2 regions of the Caballeronia sp. LZ016 genome follow, and region 1 is predicted to be linked to the other one. Evidence: riboswitches for the same ligand, from Rfam matches in the RefSeq annotation. Region 1 holds a riboswitch; the other holds the start of a gene.
What was found. A riboswitch is a leader RNA that binds a small molecule or an ion and turns the genes downstream of it on or off. The one in region 1 is predicted to bind manganese.
Positions count from the first base shown of each region.

Region 2: linked by a shared signal. The riboswitch ahead of mntP (manganese efflux pump MntP) and the one ahead of P9220_RS03225 (sodium:calcium antiporter) in region 1 are both predicted to bind manganese.

Region 1 covers NZ_JARTVY010000001.1:680,546-690,985, forward strand. Annotated here, with positions in the region: gene fliD (flagellar filament capping protein FliD) at 1-1,111, shown strand, start outside; gene P9220_RS03220 (flagellar protein FliT) at 1,134-1,433, shown strand; gene P9220_RS03225 (sodium:calcium antiporter) at 1,557-2,567, opposite strand; yybP-ykoY riboswitch at 2,674-2,846, opposite strand; gene P9220_RS03230 (ABC transporter substrate-binding protein) at 3,043-4,650, shown strand; gene P9220_RS03235 (MBL fold metallo-hydrolase) at 4,660-5,733, opposite strand; gene P9220_RS03240 (MerR family DNA-binding transcriptional regulator) at 5,838-6,260, shown strand; gene aceK (bifunctional isocitrate dehydrogenase kinase/phosphatase) at 6,272-8,065, shown strand; gene can (carbonate dehydratase) at 8,114-8,890, shown strand; gene P9220_RS03255 (acetyl-CoA C-acetyltransferase) at 8,883-10,076, shown strand; gene P9220_RS03260 (SDR family oxidoreductase) at 10,098-10,440, shown strand, end outside.
Region 2 covers NZ_JARTVY010000005.1:104,125-111,139, reverse strand. Annotated here, with positions in the region: gene P9220_RS24335 (LysR substrate-binding domain-containing protein) at 1-527, opposite strand, end outside; gene P9220_RS24330 (FAD-dependent oxidoreductase) at 628-1,773, shown strand; gene P9220_RS24325 ((2Fe-2S)-binding protein) at 1,757-2,059, shown strand; partial or broken gene P9220_RS24320 (FAD-dependent oxidoreductase) at 2,056-3,501, shown strand; gene P9220_RS24315 (ABC transporter substrate-binding protein) at 3,546-4,340, shown strand; partial or broken gene P9220_RS24310 (MFS transporter) at 4,366-4,740, opposite strand; partial or broken gene P9220_RS24305 (LysR substrate-binding domain-containing protein) at 4,740-5,171, shown strand; gene mntP (manganese efflux pump MntP) at 5,187-5,756, opposite strand; yybP-ykoY riboswitch at 5,767-5,943, opposite strand; gene P9220_RS24295 (RNA polymerase sigma factor) at 5,965-6,651, opposite strand; gene P9220_RS24290 (cupredoxin family copper-binding protein) at 6,648-6,965, opposite strand; gene P9220_RS24285 (DUF4142 domain-containing protein) at 6,967-7,015, opposite strand, start outside.

The DNA of each region.
Region 1 (10,440 bases):
TTCGTATGAGATCAAGGTCAACAACGTGGCGAGCGCGCAGAAGATTTCATCGACGGCGCACGCGGCCACCGACACCTTCGGCGCCGGCACGCTCACGCTGAGTCTCGGATCCAGTTCGATGAACGTCACGCTCGACGGCACCAACACGCTCGCGAGCATCGCATCGTCGATCAACTCGGCGAACGACAACCCCGGCATCAGCGCGACCATCGTGACCGGCACGGACGGCCAGCACCTCGTGCTCGCCTCGAAGACCACGGGCGCGGCGAACACGATCTCGGTGACTGCGGGCGCGGGCGTCGATTCATCGCTTTCGTACAGCGCGGGCAGCAGCAATTTCACGGAAACGTCGAAGGCGCAGGATGCGTCGCTGACGGTCGACGGCACCGCGGTCACGAGCTCGACGAACACACTCACGACGGCCATCGGCGGCGTGACGCTCAATCTCGCGTCGGCTGCGGCGGGCAGCACGCAAACGCTGACCGTGGCGTCCGACACGACCACGGAAAAGAGCACGATCAAGGCGTTCGTCGATTCCTACAACTCCTTCGTGAGCCAGGCTGCGGCGCTGTCCACTTTCGACTCGACGAAAGCCGCCGGCTCGCAAGGCGGCGCACTGCTCGGCGATTCGATGCTGCAGACGATCAGAAGCACGCTCGCGAACATCGTCACGAGCGGTGTGACGTCCGGCTCCGGATCGACGTCGACGACCACGAACCTGGCTTCGATCGGCATCGACCTTCAGGACGACGGCACGCTGTCGATCGACGACTCCAAGCTCTCGACCGCGCTCTCGAACAGCCCGACGCGCGTGCAGCAGTTGTTCAGCCAGACGAACGGCATCGGCAAGCAGCTCAGCTCGAAGATCACGACGTTCCTGCAGACGGGCGGCGTCATCGACACGCGCACGACGGCGCTCAACGCCGACCTCAAGAGCCTGACCGATCAGACGGCCAAGCTGCAGACCTACGCCGACAGCCTGACCTCGCAATACAACGCGCAATTCACGGCGCTCAACACGCTGATGGCGACGATGCAGAACAACACCGCGTATCTGACGCAGCTCTTCGGCGGCACGAACAGCGCGGGCGCGCTGGCGACGAACAAGTAACCCGCGACGCACGGAGACGGATGTGAGCCAACACGAATTGCTGACGAACGCAGTGACGCTGACCCGCGCGATGGCCGCGGCGGCCGCCGCTGGCGACTGGATCGAAGCCGCGCGCGTGGCCGAACTGCGCTCGCCGGTCATCATGCAGTTGCAGAACGACCGCGATTCCGCGACGCTGCAGGCGGCTCGCGACATTCAGGCGCTCGATGCCTCGCTGATGCAGACGGCGGAAGCGGCGCGCATGTCGCTCGGCGAGGGCTTTCGTGAAGCCACCGCTCGCATCGACGCGGCGAGCCGCTATCAACAGGCCGCGCGCCTCTAAAGTTTTCCGGATCGGGGCCGATAAACAAACAACAACAAGAACAACGCGTCGATGTCCGACGCGCCGCCTGAACATCGATGCCCGCCTCGCGCGGGCATTTTCTTTTGCGGGCTCAGTGCGCGCCTAGCGGCCGAGGGTCAGCGTCAGATAGGCGGCGTACAGCACGCCATTGCCCAGCAGCGCCCAGAGCGCGACGCCATTGCCGCGTGCATGAAAACGCAGCCACGCCGCCGCCGCAAGCGTGATCAGCACGCCGGTCAGCACTTCGATTCGCGGCTCCCACGGCGTCAGCATGATGCCGATAGCGGGCAAGAGCGTCCCCTGAAACACCATCGCGCCGGTGATGTTGCCGAACGCGAGCGTGTCCTTGCCGCGCCGCGCCCACAGGATGCTGTTCACCTTCTCGGGCAGCTCCGTAGCGATCGGAATGATGATGAGCGACAGCAGCAGCGCCGATACCCCGAGCGCCTGCGACACGCCTTCGACCCCGTGAATGAAGCCCTTCGCCCCGCCGACGAGCAGCACGATGCCGGCGAGGAACTGCAGCATGATGGACCCGAGGCTGGTCTTCAGGCCGAGACGCGAGATAAAGAGCGTTTCGGGTGCTTCCGTGCCGTGCCCGCTTTCGACGAGATTCGCGGAAGCGCGGAACGTCGCGACGACATAGATGATGTACAGCACGACGAGCCCGCCCGCGAACAGCGCGCGCACTTGCCACGCATGATGCGGCACGAACATCGCGCCTGCCGCGATCAAAAACGCCACGAGGAAGAAGTTGAGGTCACGCGTGAAGCCGCTGCGCTCGGGCGTGATGACGCCGCGCAAGCCGCGCGACTTCACGATGGCGAGCGTCATCAGGCAGGTGGAGAGTGTCGCGAGCATCAGCGGTGCGCCGAGAATCGCGCCGACGCCGATTTCTTCGTTGACCGCGCGGCTCGCGGTGCCGCCCAGGAGCGCGATGATCGGCACGGTGGTCTCCGGCAATGCCGTGCCGACCGCCGCGAACAGCGAACCGGTGACGCCTTCCGAGATGCCGAGCCGTTCGCCCAGATGTTCGAGCGCGTTGGTGAAGAGTTCGGATGCGATCAGGATGATCGCGAGCATGAATGCGAGTTCGAGGAAGAGCATCGTCATGCGGCACCCCGCATCGAACGATGGAAAGCGGACGCGGCGCCAGTGCGAATGCCAGCGCGGGTGAACAATGAATATTGTGATTGTGGGGACACGACGATGATTCCACGGCCGGACGTCAGCGAACCATGATGCGCCACGCCCGTCCGACCAGGAACGACATAGCGCATCAATGGTCTCGCCAAACCGGACCGGTCGAACGCGCCACGGCAGAGAAAGCCGAGGATGTTGACGCGTTCTCCTTCGCAAGACGAAGGAAGGCTACTCCCCAAAGACGGGGGCCAGTGTAGCGTGACGCGCACGGTTCGGCAAGCCGCGCGCCCGCGCGAGGCATAACGGTATGCGCAATGCTTCGTTGTGACGGCTCGCGCCGTTGGATAAGCTGTCGCGCGGGCGCGGCGCTTGCACGCGTCGCCGTGCCCGGCAGATCCCGAGCAACAAGAAAACCGATGTGTGACCGAGAGTCACGGGAGAATCCATGCGCCTCAACCGCTCCAAAGTCCGCGCCACCGCCGCGCTCGCAGCCGCCCTCGTGGCCGCGCCGATCCTCGCGATGTCGAAGCCGCTCACCGTATGCACGGAATCGAGTCCGGATGGCTTCGATGTCGTCCAGTTCAATTCCCTCGTGACGACGAACGCATCGGCGGACGTCGTCTTCAATACGCTCGTCTCGTACGACGAGGCCGCGAAGAAGGTCGCGCCATCGCTTGCGCAGAAGTGGGACGTATCGAGCGATGGGCTCACGTACACGTTCCATCTGCGCCCGAACGTGCAATTCCAGACCACCGACTACTTCAAGCCCACGCGCCCGCTCAACGCGGATGACGTCGTTTTCACGTTCGAGCGCATGCTGTCGGACAGCAATCCGTGGCACAAGGTGGCGGGCGCAAGCGGCTTTCCACATGCGCAGTCGATGGGCCTCGTGAAGCTCATCAAGGCTGTAACGAAGGTCGACGACCAGACGGTGAAATTCCAACTGAACGAGCCGAACGCGACCTTCGTGCCGATCCTCACGATGGGCTTCGCATCGATCTATTCGGCCGAGTACGCGGACCGGTTGCTGAAGGAGAACAGGCAGCTCGACATCAACAGCAAGCCCATCGGCACGGGCCCGTTCGTGCTCAGGAGCTACACGAAGGATGCGGTCATCCGCTACGACGTGAACCCGTCGTACTGGGGACCGAAGCCGAAGGTCGATCGCCTGATCTATGCGATCACGCCCGATGCCTCGGTGCGCGCGCAGAAGATCAAGGCGGGCGAATGTCAGATTGCGCTGTCGCCGAAGCCGCAGGACGTGCTCGATGCGAAGAGGGACAAGTCGCTCGAGGTGAGCGAGACGCCGGCGTTCATGACGGCCTTCGTCGCGCTGAACACGCAGAAGAAGCCGCTCGACAATCCGAAGGTGCGCCAGGCGCTGAACATGGCGTTCGATCGCACGACGTACATGAAGACCGTGTTCGACAACACCGCATCGCCGGCGGTGAATCCGTATCCGCCGAATACGTGGAGCTACGACAAGAGCGTGCAGGCTTATCCCTATTCGACGGATCGCGCGAAGAAGCTGCTTGCCGATGCGGGCCTGCCGAACGGCTTTGAGACGACGATCTGGGTGCGTCCGAATGGCAGCGTACTGAATCCGAATCCGAAGGCAGGCGCGGAGTTGCTTCAGGCCGATCTGGCGAAGATCGGCGTGAAGGCGCAGGTGAAGGTGATCGAATGGGGCGAGCTGATCAAGGAAGCGAAGCAGGGCCAGCACGACATGCTGTTCATGGGCTGGGCCGGCGACAACGGCGATCCGGATAACTATCTTTCGCCGCTATTCAGTTGCAATGCGGTGAAGTCCGGCATCAACTTCGCGCGCTTCTGCGATGCGCAGCTCGACAAGCTGATCGCGGATGGCAAGGCGACGCCCGATGTCGCGAAGCGCACGAAATCGTATGTCGACGCGCAGAAGATCATCCACGATCAGGCGCTGTGGATTCCGCTCGTGTATCCGACGGCCGCGGCGCTGACACGCGCGAATGTCAGCGGGTATAACGTGAGTCCGTTCGGGCGGCAGAATTTCGGGGCGGTTTCGGTGCAGTAAACGGAGACGTCACGCCGGCGCGAACCGCATCACCCCATCCGCGCCGGTCCGACGCTTCAACGCGCCCTCGAGCCAGAGCAGATTCAAATGCGCGAGCGCCTCCCCGAGCGCGAACGTCATCTGGTGAATATCGAGCTGGCGCTTGAACATGATGGGCACGATATCGGCGGCGCTGCAGGGCTTCGTGGCGCACGCCTCCCGCACTTCCGCCAGCCGCGCGCGATGATGCTCCCTCAGTTGCCCGATGCGCGTCTGCACGCCGCGAAACGGCTTGCCGTGCGACGGAAGCGCGAGGACATCGGCGGGCATGGCTTCATAGCGGCCGAGCGATTCCAGATACAGCGCAAGCGGATTGCCTTCCGGCTCGATCGCGAACACCGACACGTTCGTCGAGATGCGCGGCAACACCATGTCGCCGGAAATCAGCAGCGTGTCCGATGCGCAATACAACGCGCTATGTTCGGGCGAATGGCCATAGCCCGTCACCACTTCCCATTCTCGCTCGCCGATGCGCAAGCGATCGCCATCGCGGATACGGCGAAACTCACGCGGCACGGAAGGCACGAGCGTCGGGTAATAGCTGTCGCGCTTCTTGAGCGCTTCGAGCGATGCTTCATCGGTCAGGCCGTGCGTCGCGAAATGCCGCGCCGCGCGTTCGCCGCCAGCGTTGGAACCGTCGCCTGCGGCCATCACGCGGCCCATCGCGTATTCGCCGAGCGAGATCCAGAGCCGCACGTTCCAGCGTTGCCGGTCGCCGCCATTGCAGAGCCAGTCGGCAAGACCGAGGTGGTCGGGATGACAATGCGTGACGATCACGCGCAACACGGGCAGGCCGTCGAGCACGGTATCGAAGACACGCTCCCAGCTCGCGCGGATGCCGTCGTTTGCAATGCCGCAATCGATGACCGTCCAGCCTCGCACGCCGTCGATCTCATCGCGCAAAAGCCAGAGATTGATGTGATCGAGCGCGAACGGCAGCGGCATGCGCAGCCAGTGGACGCCAGGCGCCACTTCCTTCACGCCGCCCGGCTCGGGCAATTCGTCGGCGAATACATAATCGAGCTGGTGTTCGAGTGCGTTCATCGTTGTGCCTTAGGGATTTTCGCCGCATTGCAATCCGGCGAGGTTGACGATAACGTAAACGTCATTCTATCGTTGGACGCCTGTCCGCGCGTCGCGCTTTCCAGATGACTCAGCCCACGCATTACACGATCACCGAACTGGCGCGCGAGTTCGACGTCACGCCGCGCGCCATCCGCTTCTACGAAGATCAGGGCCTTCTCGCACCGCGACGCGAAGGCGCGAACGGCCTGCGCCGCGTGTATTCGCCGCGCGACCGCACGCGGCTGAAGCTCACATTGCGCGGCAAGCGGCTCGGCTTCACGCTGTCGGAAATTCGCACGCTGCTCGATCTCTACGATTCCCCGACCGGCTCGGCGACGCAACTGCGCGCGTTCATCGACACCATCGCCGCGCATCGGGAAGTGCTGCAGCGTCAGCTCGAAGACCTCAACACCACGCTCACCGAACTGGCCGCTTACGAAGAGCAAGGCCGCGCGCTGCTCGCGGCCGGCATCGACAAGCGGACGCGCCGGTCGAAAGCCGCCTGATGCGAGCCGACATGAACCACTTCCCCAAGCTGCTCTCGTCGCAAATCGGCTTCGATGTGGCGCAGACGCTGCTCGAAGGGTTCGACCGGCACTACCGCGTGTTCCGCGAAGCCGCGGTCAAGGCGAAGACGCTGTTCGAGCAAGGCGACTGGCACGCGCTCTCGCAGCTTGCGCGCGAGCGCATCACGTCGTACGACGAGCGCGTCGACGAATGCGTGGCGCGGCTCGAAGACGAGTACGACGCCGAGAACATCGACGACGACGTGTGGCAGCAAATCAAGCTGCATTACATCGGCCTGTTGACGACGCACCGCCAGCCGGAGTGCGCCGAAACCTTCTTCAACTCGGTGTGCTGCAAGATCCTGCATCGCTCGTACTTCAACAACGACTTCATCTTCGTGCGGCCGGCCATCTCGACCGAGTACATCGAGAACGACGAGCCCGCCGCGAAGCCGACATACCGCGCGTATTACCCGGACAAGGACGGCCTGGCCGCCACCCTCGAACGCATCGTCACCAACTTCCAGTTGCAGCCGCCGTTCGAAGACCTGACGCGCGACGTGCAATGCGTGATGCAATCGCTGAGAGACACCTTCGGCGACTTCGCGCCCGCGCCGAATTTCCAGATTCACGTGCTGTCGTCGCTGTTCTTTCGCAACAAGGCGGCGTATATCGTCGGGCGCATCATTCACGGCGATTCGCTGCTGCCTTTCGCCATCGCCGTCCGTCACACCCGCCCCGGCCTGCTCGCGCTCGATACGGTGCTGCTCGAGCGCCAGCAACTGCTCATCATCTTCAGCTTTTCGCATTCGTATTTTCTCGTCGACATGGAAGTGCCGTCGGCCTACGTGCAGTTTCTGGGCAGCATCATGCCGGCGAAGCCGAACGCGGAAATCTATACGTCGCTGGGGCTTCAGAAGCAGGGCAAGAACCTCTTCTATCGCGACCTGCTGCATCACCTGAAGCATTCGAGCGATCAGTTCATCATCGCGCCGGGCATCAAGGGTCTCGTGATGATCGTGTTCACGCTGCCGTCGTTTCCTTATGTGTTCAAGCTCATCAAGGATGCGTTTCCGCCGCCGAAAGACACCACGCGCGCGAAGATCGAGGACAAGTACCTGCTCGTGAAACGCCACGACCGGCTGGGCCGCATGGCCGATACGCTCGAATATTCCAGCGTCGCGCTGCCGCTCGCGCGGCTCGATCATTCGCTGATCCGCGAACTGGAGAAGGAAGCGCCATCCATGATCGAATACGAAGGCGACAAGCTGGTCATTCGACATGTGTATATCGAGCGGCGCATGGTGCCGCTCAACCTTTTCCTGCAGAACGGCAACGCCGATGACATCGATCACGGCATCAAGGAATTCGGCGATGCGATCAAGCAGTTGATCCAGGCCAACATCTTTCCCGGCGATATGCTGTACAAGAACTTCGGCGTGACGCGTCATGGCCGCGTGGTGTTCTACGATTACGACGAGATCGAGTACCTGACCGATTGCAACGTGCGCCGCGTGCCGCCGCCGCGCAACGAGGAAGACGAACTGTCGGGCGAGCCGTGGTATACCGTCGGGCCGCACGATATCTTTCCCGAAACGTACGGCACGTTCCTGCTCGGCGATCCGCGCGTGCGCGAAGCATTTATGCGTCATCACGCGGATTTCTTCGACCCTGCGCTATGGCAGCGTCACAAGGAGCAATTGCTGCGAGGCGAACTCGCCGATTTTTTCCCCTACGACGGAGCCATCCGTTTCTGCGTCCGTTACCCGGACCGATTCGACAAGGCATCCGCACGCGCCGCGTGAGTCGCGGCGCATCCTCGAAACATGCAACACGCAACACAGCAAACGAACATGACTGACCGAAACAACGACGCCGCTCATCCCCTCGCCCATCTCTTGGACAACAACCAGAGCTGGGTCACGCGCAAGCTCGCCGAGGACGCGGAATTCTTCGAGCGGCTCGCGCATCAGCAGGCGCCGGAATACCTGTGGATCGGCTGCTCCGATTCGCGCGTGCCGGCCAACCAGATCATCGGCTTGCCGCCGGGCGAAGTGTTCGTGCATCGGAATATCGCGAACGTGGTCGTGCACTCGGACCTCAACGCGCTGTCGGTGATTCAATTCGCCGTCGATCTGCTGAAGGTGAAGCACATCATGGTCGTCGGCCATTACGGCTGCTCGGGCGTGGGCGCGGCGCTCGTCGGACGGCGCGTGGGTCTCGCGGACAACTGGCTGCGTCACGTGGAAGACGTGCGCGAGAAGCACGCCGCGCTGCTCGACGAATGGCCGATGGGCGAAGCGCGGCATCGCCGGCTCGTGGAATTGAACACCATCGAGCAGACGCTGAACGTATGCCGCACGACCGTCGTCAACGACGCCTGGGCGCGCGGACAGGACCTCACGATTCACGGCTGGACCTACGGCGTCCACGATGGCCGTCTGCGCAACATGGGCATGATGATCAGTTCGCATGAAGCGGTGGACCCGACATATCAATCGTGCCTCGCCGCGTTGACGCGCGACGGCGCACACGCAGCGGAGAACGACGTGATCGCGTCGGATGCGGCGCGGCTCGGCGATGTTCCCGCCGTCATTCAGGGCGTCATCAAGGAGCTAAAACATGAGTGAGACAGGTAACGATGCAGTCGTCATCGTCGCGGCTGCGCGCACGCCGATGGCCGCGTTCCAGGGCGACTTCGCTGCAATGACCGCGCCGCAGCTCGGCGCAGCGGCGATCGGCGCGGCAGTCGAACGCGCGGGCCTCGCACCGGAGGAGATCGACGAAGCGATCATGGGCTGCGTGCTGCCCGCGGGCCAGGGCCAGGCGCCCGCCCGCCAGGCGGCGCTCGGCGCGGGCTTGCCGCTGTCCACCGGCTGCACGACGATCAACAAGATGTGCGGCTCCGGCATGCGCGCCGCGATGTTCGCGCACGACATGCTGCTCGCGGGCTCGGCAAACGTGATCGTCGCGGGCGGCATGGAAAGCATGACGAACGCGCCGTATCTGCTGCCGAAGGCGCGCGGCGGGATGCGCATGGGACACGGCCAGGTGATGGATCACATGTTCCTCGACGGCCTCGAAGACGCCTACGAAAAAGGCCGGCTGATGGGCACGTTCGCGGAGCAGTGCGCGTCGTCTTATGCGTTCTCGCGTGAATCGCAGGATGCGTTCGCGGTCGAATCCCTGCGGCGCGCGCAACGCGCGAACGAGGACGGATCGTTCGAATGGGAAATTGCGCCGGTCACGGTGCAGGGCAGGAAGGGCGAGACACGCATCGCGCGCGACGAGCAGCCGTTCAAGGCGAACATCGAAAAGATTCCGTCGCTCAAGCCCGCGTTCGCGAAGGACGGCACGGTGACGGCGGCGAATTCATCGTCGATATCGGATGGCGCGGCGGCGCTCGTGATGATGCGCGAATCGACCGCGAAGCGCCTCGGCGCGACGCCGATTGCGCGTGTCGCCGGGCACAGCACGTTCGCGCAGCAGCCCGCGTTGTTCACGACGGCGCCCGTCGGCGCAATCGCGAAACTCTTCGAAAAGAACGGCTGGCGCGCGAGCGATGTCGATCTCTACGAGATCAACGAGGCATTCGCCGTCGTGACGATGGCCGCCATGCGCGAACACGATCTCCCGCACGACAAGGTCAACGTGAACGGCGGCGCTTGCGCGCTCGGGCATCCGATCGGCGCGTCGGGCGCGCGGATTCTCGTCACGCTGATCGGCGCGTTGCGCACGCGCGGGCTGAAGCGCGGCGTGGCAACGTTGTGCATCGGCGGCGGCGAGGCGACGGCGATGGGTATCGAACTGATCTGAGGCCACCCACTGACCACCACCATGAAGACCGCTCTCATCATCGGCGCATCGCGCGGCATCGGCCATGAGTTCGCGCGCGAGTATTGCCGCGACGGCTGGCGCGTGCTGGCCACCGCGCGCGACAAATCCGCGCTTTCAGCGCTGGACGCGCTCGGCGCGCAAACCTTCTCGCTCGATGTCACGCAGCCTGAGCAGATCGCCGCGCTCGCGTGGCAACTCGACGAAGAGCGGCTCGATGTCGCGATCATCGTGTCGGGCGTGTACGGCCCGCGCACCGAAGGCGTCGAAACCCCGAGCAACGACGATTTCGACGATGTGATGCACACCAACGTGCGCGGCCCGATGCAACTCATCCCCGTGTTGC
Region 2 (7,015 bases), on a different contig from region 1:
CGCGGCACGATGCATCGCATCGCCGCCGGCGAGAGCCGCTCGCTCTTCACGGCCGGATGCGGGATAGGCTCGGCGATCAGCCCGACATCGCACTGACCCGATGCGACCTTCTCCACCACCGTGGTGGCGCTATGCGCGAGCAGATTGACGTCGATGCCCGCGTGATGCTCGACGAATCGCGCGATGACCGCCGGCAGAAGATCGAGCGCCACCGCAGGCGATCCCGCGACGCGCAGCGAGCCGCGCCGCATCGCGCGAATCTGCTGCGCCGCGAGCGCGATGCGGTCCATGCCGACGAACGCGCGCTCGACTTCCTCGAACAGCACGCGCGCTTCGGCAGTGGGCGCCAGGCGTCCCTGCTGACGCTCGAACAGCACGAAGCCGACGCGGCTTTCCAGATCGGCGAGCAGGCGGCTCACGGCCGGCTGCGAAATGTGCAGCGATTGCGCGGCGCTCGTCACGGTATGACGGAGCATCACCGCGCGAAACGCTTCGATCTGGCGAATCTTGAGTCCTGTCGTGTCCATAACACTGGATTATAGGCGACGCACGAACCGGCATTTGACGCCGATTTTCGTCTTGTTCAAAGTGTCGTCGAATACTTCTTACAGGCAGGAAATGCATTCGATGCACGAAAAGCAGGCCCATAACAAGGCGCGCCATTTCGACGTGGTCGTCGCGGGCGGCGGGCTCGTCGGCATGGCGATCGCGTATGGCGTCGCGCGGACGGGCAAACGCGTCGCCGTGTGCGACGGCGCGGACTCGGCGCACCGCGCGGCGCGCGGCAACTTCGGGCTCGTATGGGTGCAGGGCAAAGGCGGCCGCTGCTTGCCTTATGCGCAGTGGTCGCGCGAATCGTCGGAACGCTGGAGCGCGTTCGCGGCGCAATTGCAGCGCGCAACCGGCGTCGATGCGGGCTTCGAACGGCCCGGCGGCATCGAATTGTGCGAGACCGCCGAACAGCTCGACGCCGGGCATCGCCTGCTCGAATCGATCCGCGCACAGGATGCGTCGCTGACCTATGAAGTGCTCGACGTGAAGGCGCTGAAGGCACGGGTGCCGACGGCATCCGATGCGCTGGCGGGCGCGCTGTACTCGCCGCACGATGGCCACGCGAGCCCGCTCTACACGCTGCGCGCGATACAGCAGGCCTTCCGGCTTCATGGCGGCACGTATTTGCCTCATAACGAAGTGCGGGAGATTCGCCCGCGCGCGGGCCGCTTCGAAGTCGATACGACGAACGGCACGCTCGAAGCAGAACGCGTCGTGCTTGCCGCCGGTCTCGACAACGCGCGCCTCGCCCCGATGATCGGCATGCACGCGCCCATCACGCCGCTGCGTGGACAGATCATGGTGACGGAGCGCCTCGCGCCGTTCCTCGATTATCCGACGCTCGTCGTGCGTCAGACGCGCGAAGGCTCCGTCCTGCTCGGCGATTCCGCGGAACAGGTCGGCTTCGACGACGGCCAGACGCGCGCCGTAATGGCCGATATCGCGCGGCGCGCGCGCACCGCGTTCCCGCTGCTCGGCGCTGCACGCATCGTGCGGTCGTGGGGCGCGCTGCGCATCATGACGCCGGACGGCCTGCCGGTCTATGAGGAATCGTCCGCGCATCCCGGCGCATTCCTCGCCATCTGCCACAGCGGCGTGACGCTCGCCGCCGCGCACGCGGACGTCATCGCGCCGTGGATCGCGGGCGGCGGCAAGCCCTCGATTCTTGATCCTTTCGTCGCCACACGTTTTTCCAAATCGACCGATGCCCACGCTATTTGAACCTCTCGCAACCCTGCCTGCGCGCACGGTGCGCATCGACATCGACGGCGCCGAGCGGCATGTGCCCACGCATTACTCCATCGCCGCCGCGTTGCTGGAAAGCGGCGCGGCGTCGTGCCGCACGACGCCCGTCGCCGGCACGGCACGCGGCCCGTTTTGCATGATGGGCGTGTGCTTCGACTGCCTCGTCGAAGTCGATGGCGTGCCGAACGTGCAGGCGTGCATGACGCGCGTGCGCGACGGCATGCGCGTGCGCGCGATGAGCGGCAAAGCGAGGCTCGCATGACGCAGGCGACGTGCGATCTGCTGATCGTCGGCGCGGGACCGGCGGGCATGTCGGCCGCGATCGAAGCGCGCGCGGCGGGGCTGGATGTCGTCGTGGCCGACGAGAGCCACGCGCCCGGCGGACAGATTTATCGCGACGCCGCGCAGTCGCCGCTCGCCGATGCGACCGTGCTCGGCGACGACTATCTCGCAGGCCGCGCGCTCATCGAACGCTTCACCGGCAGCGGCGCGAAGCATCTCGTGCGATGCACGGTCTGGCAGATCGCGTTCGAGAACGGCCGCGTCATCGCGATGCTGACGCGTAAGCCCCACGATGAACACGGCGGCACGCTCGAAGTCGCGGCGCGCGCAGTGCTGATCGCCACCGGCGCGCAGGAGCGTCCGTGGCCCGTAAAGGGATGGACGTTGCCGGGCGTGCTGGGCATCGGCGCGGCGCAGACGCTCGTCAAGTCGTCGGGACTCGCGCCGTCGCAGGATGCGGTGCTTGCGGGTAGCGGCCCGCTTCTGTGGCTTTTCGCGTCGCAATTGCTCGAAGCGGGGCGCCGCGTGCGCGCGATCATCGACACCACGCCGCTCGACGCGTGGCGCACCGCGTTACCGCATGCGCTGCCCGCGCTTGCCGGCGCGGATTATCTGCTCAAGGGCCTGCGCATGATGCGCGCGGTGAAAGGCGCTGGCATCCCGGTTCATCGCGGGGCGAGCGCGTTCTCGATCGAAGGCGAAGGCCGCGCCGAACGCGTGCGTTTCATCGATGCGAGCGGCGCGCAGCAGGTCATCCACACGCCGCTCGTGCTGCTGCATCAGGGCGTGATTCCATCGACACAACTGCCCCGCTCGCTCGGCTGCGAGCACGAGTAGGATGCGCCGTCCGCGTGCTGGCGTCCGCGCACGGATGCGCGGGGCAGAAGCAGTGTCGAACATGTCTGGATTGCGGGCGATGGCGCGGGCATCGGCGGTGCGAAGGCCGCGATGCACGCTGGCACGCTCGCGGCGCTCGACATCGCGCGCGAACTCGGTGCACTCGATGCCCCGTCGCGCGATGCAAGGAGCCGCCCTGCCTTGCGCGCGATGAAGCGCCATCTCGCCGTGCGCCCGCTGCTCGATGCGCTGTACACGCCGCCCGCTGCGCTGCGCCGCCCCGCCGATGACGTGACCGTGTGCCGGTGCGAAGAGATCAGCGCGGGCGAGATTCGCCGTATCGCGGCGCTCGGCTGCCAGGGCCCGAATCAGATGAAGGCGTTCTCGCGCTGCGGCATGGGGCCGTGTCAGGGCCGATGGTGCGGCACGACGGTCGGCGAGTTGATCGCGCAAGTGCAGCAACGTCCGGTCGGCGATGTCGGCTATTACCGCATCCGCGCGCCGATCAAGCCCGTCACGGTCGACGAGATCGCCGATTCCATCGCCGTCGACGACGCCTTCACGCGCGGCGATTTTCCAAGCTGATTGCAAACACCGCCAACCACACCGAAACATACTTAGGAAGCCGAATGAATACCCCACGCGCAAAGACGATGATGACCGCCGCCGCCCTCGCCCTGATGGCGGCCAGCACGATGGCGACGGCGAAGGAATGGAGCACGATCCGCGTCGGCGTCGATCCGACCTATCCGCCGTTCGAATCCGTCACGAAGGACGGCGCGGTGCAGGGCTTCGATATCGACCTGGGCAATGCGCTGTGCGCGAAGCTGAAGGCGAAATGCGTGTGGGTGCAGAGCAGCTTCGACGGCCTCATTCCCGGACTGCAGGCGCGCAAGTTCGATGTGATCCTGTCGTCGATGGCCGCGAATGAAAAGCGCCGCCAGCAAATCGACTTCACCGAGCGGCTGTATCGCAATCAGACCCGTCTGATCGCGAAGGAAAGCGCGCATCTGCTGCCTGAGGCATCGAAGCTCGCGGGCAAGCGCGTCGCCGTCGAGCAACGCACGGTGCAGGAGACGTACGCGCGTGAGAAATGGGCGGCGTCGGGCGTGGATGTGGTCGCGTATCCGAGCTACGACCAGGCGTATGCGGACCTGACCGCGGGCCGCGTCGATGCCGTGCTGATGGACGCCGTGCAAGGCAAGCTCGGCTTTCTCGCGACGCCGGCGGGCAAGGGCTTCGCGTTCGCGGGCGATGTCGTCTATGACCCGAAGATCATGGGCGACGGCGATGCCGCCGGGGTCCGCAAATCAGACCCCGATCTTCGCGACGCGCTGAATGGCGCGATGGCGGACATCCTGCGCGATGGAACGTATCGCAAGATCGAGGCGAAGTACTTCGACTTCGACATGTACGGCAAGTGACGCGCCGCCGCGTGCATCGATCGCTTCAGTGACACAGCTCCTCGAGACGCTTGCCGTTCGTTCGGGGTCCGAATATCCCGATGGAGAGCACGACCACGAGCATGCAGGCGGTGATGCCCGCGAACACGCCGACCACGCCAAAATCCCGCAACAGCGCCGCGATGATGAAGCCCGACATCATGGCGCCGATGCGGCTCGCCGAGTACACCAGCCCATTGGCGCGGCAACGGATGGCGGTCGGGAAAAGCTCGGCCTGATAGGCGTGATAGCACACCGAGATGGTCTGTCCCGCGAGACTGATGAGCACGCCCAGCGCGATCAGCATCGGCACCGAGCGGGCCTGACCGAACGCGATGCCGCTTGCGATCACCACCAGCGCGCCGTCAACGATCAGCCATCTTGCAGCACGAGCCTTATCGACGCGACCGGCTCGCGCTCGCCGTGCATCCCGATCATCCGCTCGCCAACGAGACACGCGTGAGCTTCGAGGACACGCTTCAGTACGAGCACGTCGGGCTGTTGCCGTCGACCGCCGTCCATACGATGCTCAGGCCATCCGCCGCAAGCGTCGGCAAGACGCTGTCGTATCGCGTGATCGTGTCCAGTTTCGATGCGGCGTTTCGTGTCGTCGCAGCGGGCCTCGGCATCAGCGTCGTGCCGGTGGAGGTCGCGGCGACGTATCGCTCCGTATTCGGCGTCGCGGTCATTCCGCTCGTCGATGCCTGGGCGGAACGGCGCTTCGTGGTCTGCTTCAAGGGCTTCGACCTGTTGCAGCCGGCGGCCCAGCGGATGGTCGAACATGTGACGCGCCGCGCCGGGCAAGCGGCCTGAGCGCAGCCTCGGCGCTCAACGGACGTAGCCGAGATGCTGCGCGAGAATCATGCTGCCGACGCCGATCAGCACCAGCCCGCCGACGATCTCCGCGCGCTTGCCGATGGTCGCGCCCACGACCCGGCCGATCATCACGCCGATGGTCACCATCAGCATCGTCGCAAAACCGATTGTCGCGGCCGTCGAGAAGATATCCACGTCGATGAAAGCGAGGCCCGCGCCGACGGCCATCGCATCGATGCTCGTTGCAAAGCCGGTCGCGGCCAGCACCCAGAACGAATGCGCGCTGGGCTTCTCGTCCGCGTGGCCGGCTTTGCCGCAGCCTTCGCGGATCATGCGCGCGCCCAGCAACAGCAGCAGCCCGAACGCGATCCAGTGATCCCACGCCGTGACGTACTGCGCCGCCGTCCTGCCGATGGCCCAGCCGACGAGCGGCGTGATCGCCTCGATGATGCCGAAGATGACGCCCGTTCTGAGCGCTTCGGTGACGCGTGGCTTGCGCAGGCTCGCGCCCTTGCCGACGGCGGCCGCGAAGGCGTCGGTGGACATGGCGAAGGCGAGGAAGATCGTGGAGGCGAGGTTCATCGAACGGGGCTCTGGTCGGGCGAAGATCGACGACGCAACGCGCCGCCCGACCTGAAGGCGCGTTCCGTCGATGGTCTTGCCAACCTTTGATGGCTGCTCATGCCACGATCCGAATGGATGGACCGAGTGTGTTGACATGAGCGCTTTCCGTGTGACGGAAAGCCGGCTACTCCCCAGCGAGAAGCGAAAGCTTAACACGGCATGATTGCTATGAGGCGCCACCAAATAGCTTGAAAAAGACGTTCGCAACGATGCGATCGCAACGCGATCCGCCGAATTCGAACACATCGCGCTCGGCGAGATCGAAGGCCTGCGCAAGCGATTCGCGCAACAGGCTGCGCGCCCGAAAATGCCGGCTGCGCACCGTCGCTTCGGGAATGTTCAGACACTGCGCGGTCTCCTCGACACTCATCTCCTCGATCGATCGCAGCACGAACACGACGCGGAACAGTTCCGGCAATTCATCGAGCTTGCGTTCGAGCAACGCGCGCACTTGCGCACGCGCCAGCGCCTCGTCGGGGGCATCGTCGCGCGTGCGTGCGGTATCGGCATGGTCGATGAAGTCGGGCGCATCCACGATAGGAATCACATTCTGACGACGCGACGAACGCCGCAATCGCGCGAAGCATTCGTTCAGGACGAGGCGCGAGAGCCACGTGAACAACTGCGCATCGCCGCGAAACTGGTTCATCGATCGATACGCGTGCAGATACGCATCCTGCAGCGCGTCTTCGGCTTCGGCATCGTTGCGCAAGGTCGCGCGCGCGAGCCGATATAGCCGGCGGTTATGCCGCCGCATCATCGTTTCGAACGCGGCGCGGTCGCCCGCCACGATGCGCCGCGCCATGGCGAGTTCGTCGTTGGTGCTGTCTGTCGCCGGAATCATCGTCGTCATTGCCGTACGTCGAGGACCGCGTGCATCGCGGGATGCAGCGCGCAGGAATACGCATAATGTCCCGCATCGCGCGCCACATAGCTCCACGAAGCGTTCGCCGCGATGTCGTGCGAATCGAACGCCTTCGCGTCGGCGGTCGCGGTATGCGGTAACAGGTCCTTGTTGATCCACACCACGCGATCGCCGCGCGCCACCGTCAATGCAGGCGGATCGAAACGCATGCCTTCGATCACGACGACATGCGTCGCCGCGATAGCATCGGCCGGCAGCACGAGCGCGCTCATCAGCAAGATCAGCAAGATCAGCAGGCGCATGTCACGCACCGTTCTTCGCGAGTTCCGCCTGCACGTGCCGCGCGTGTTGG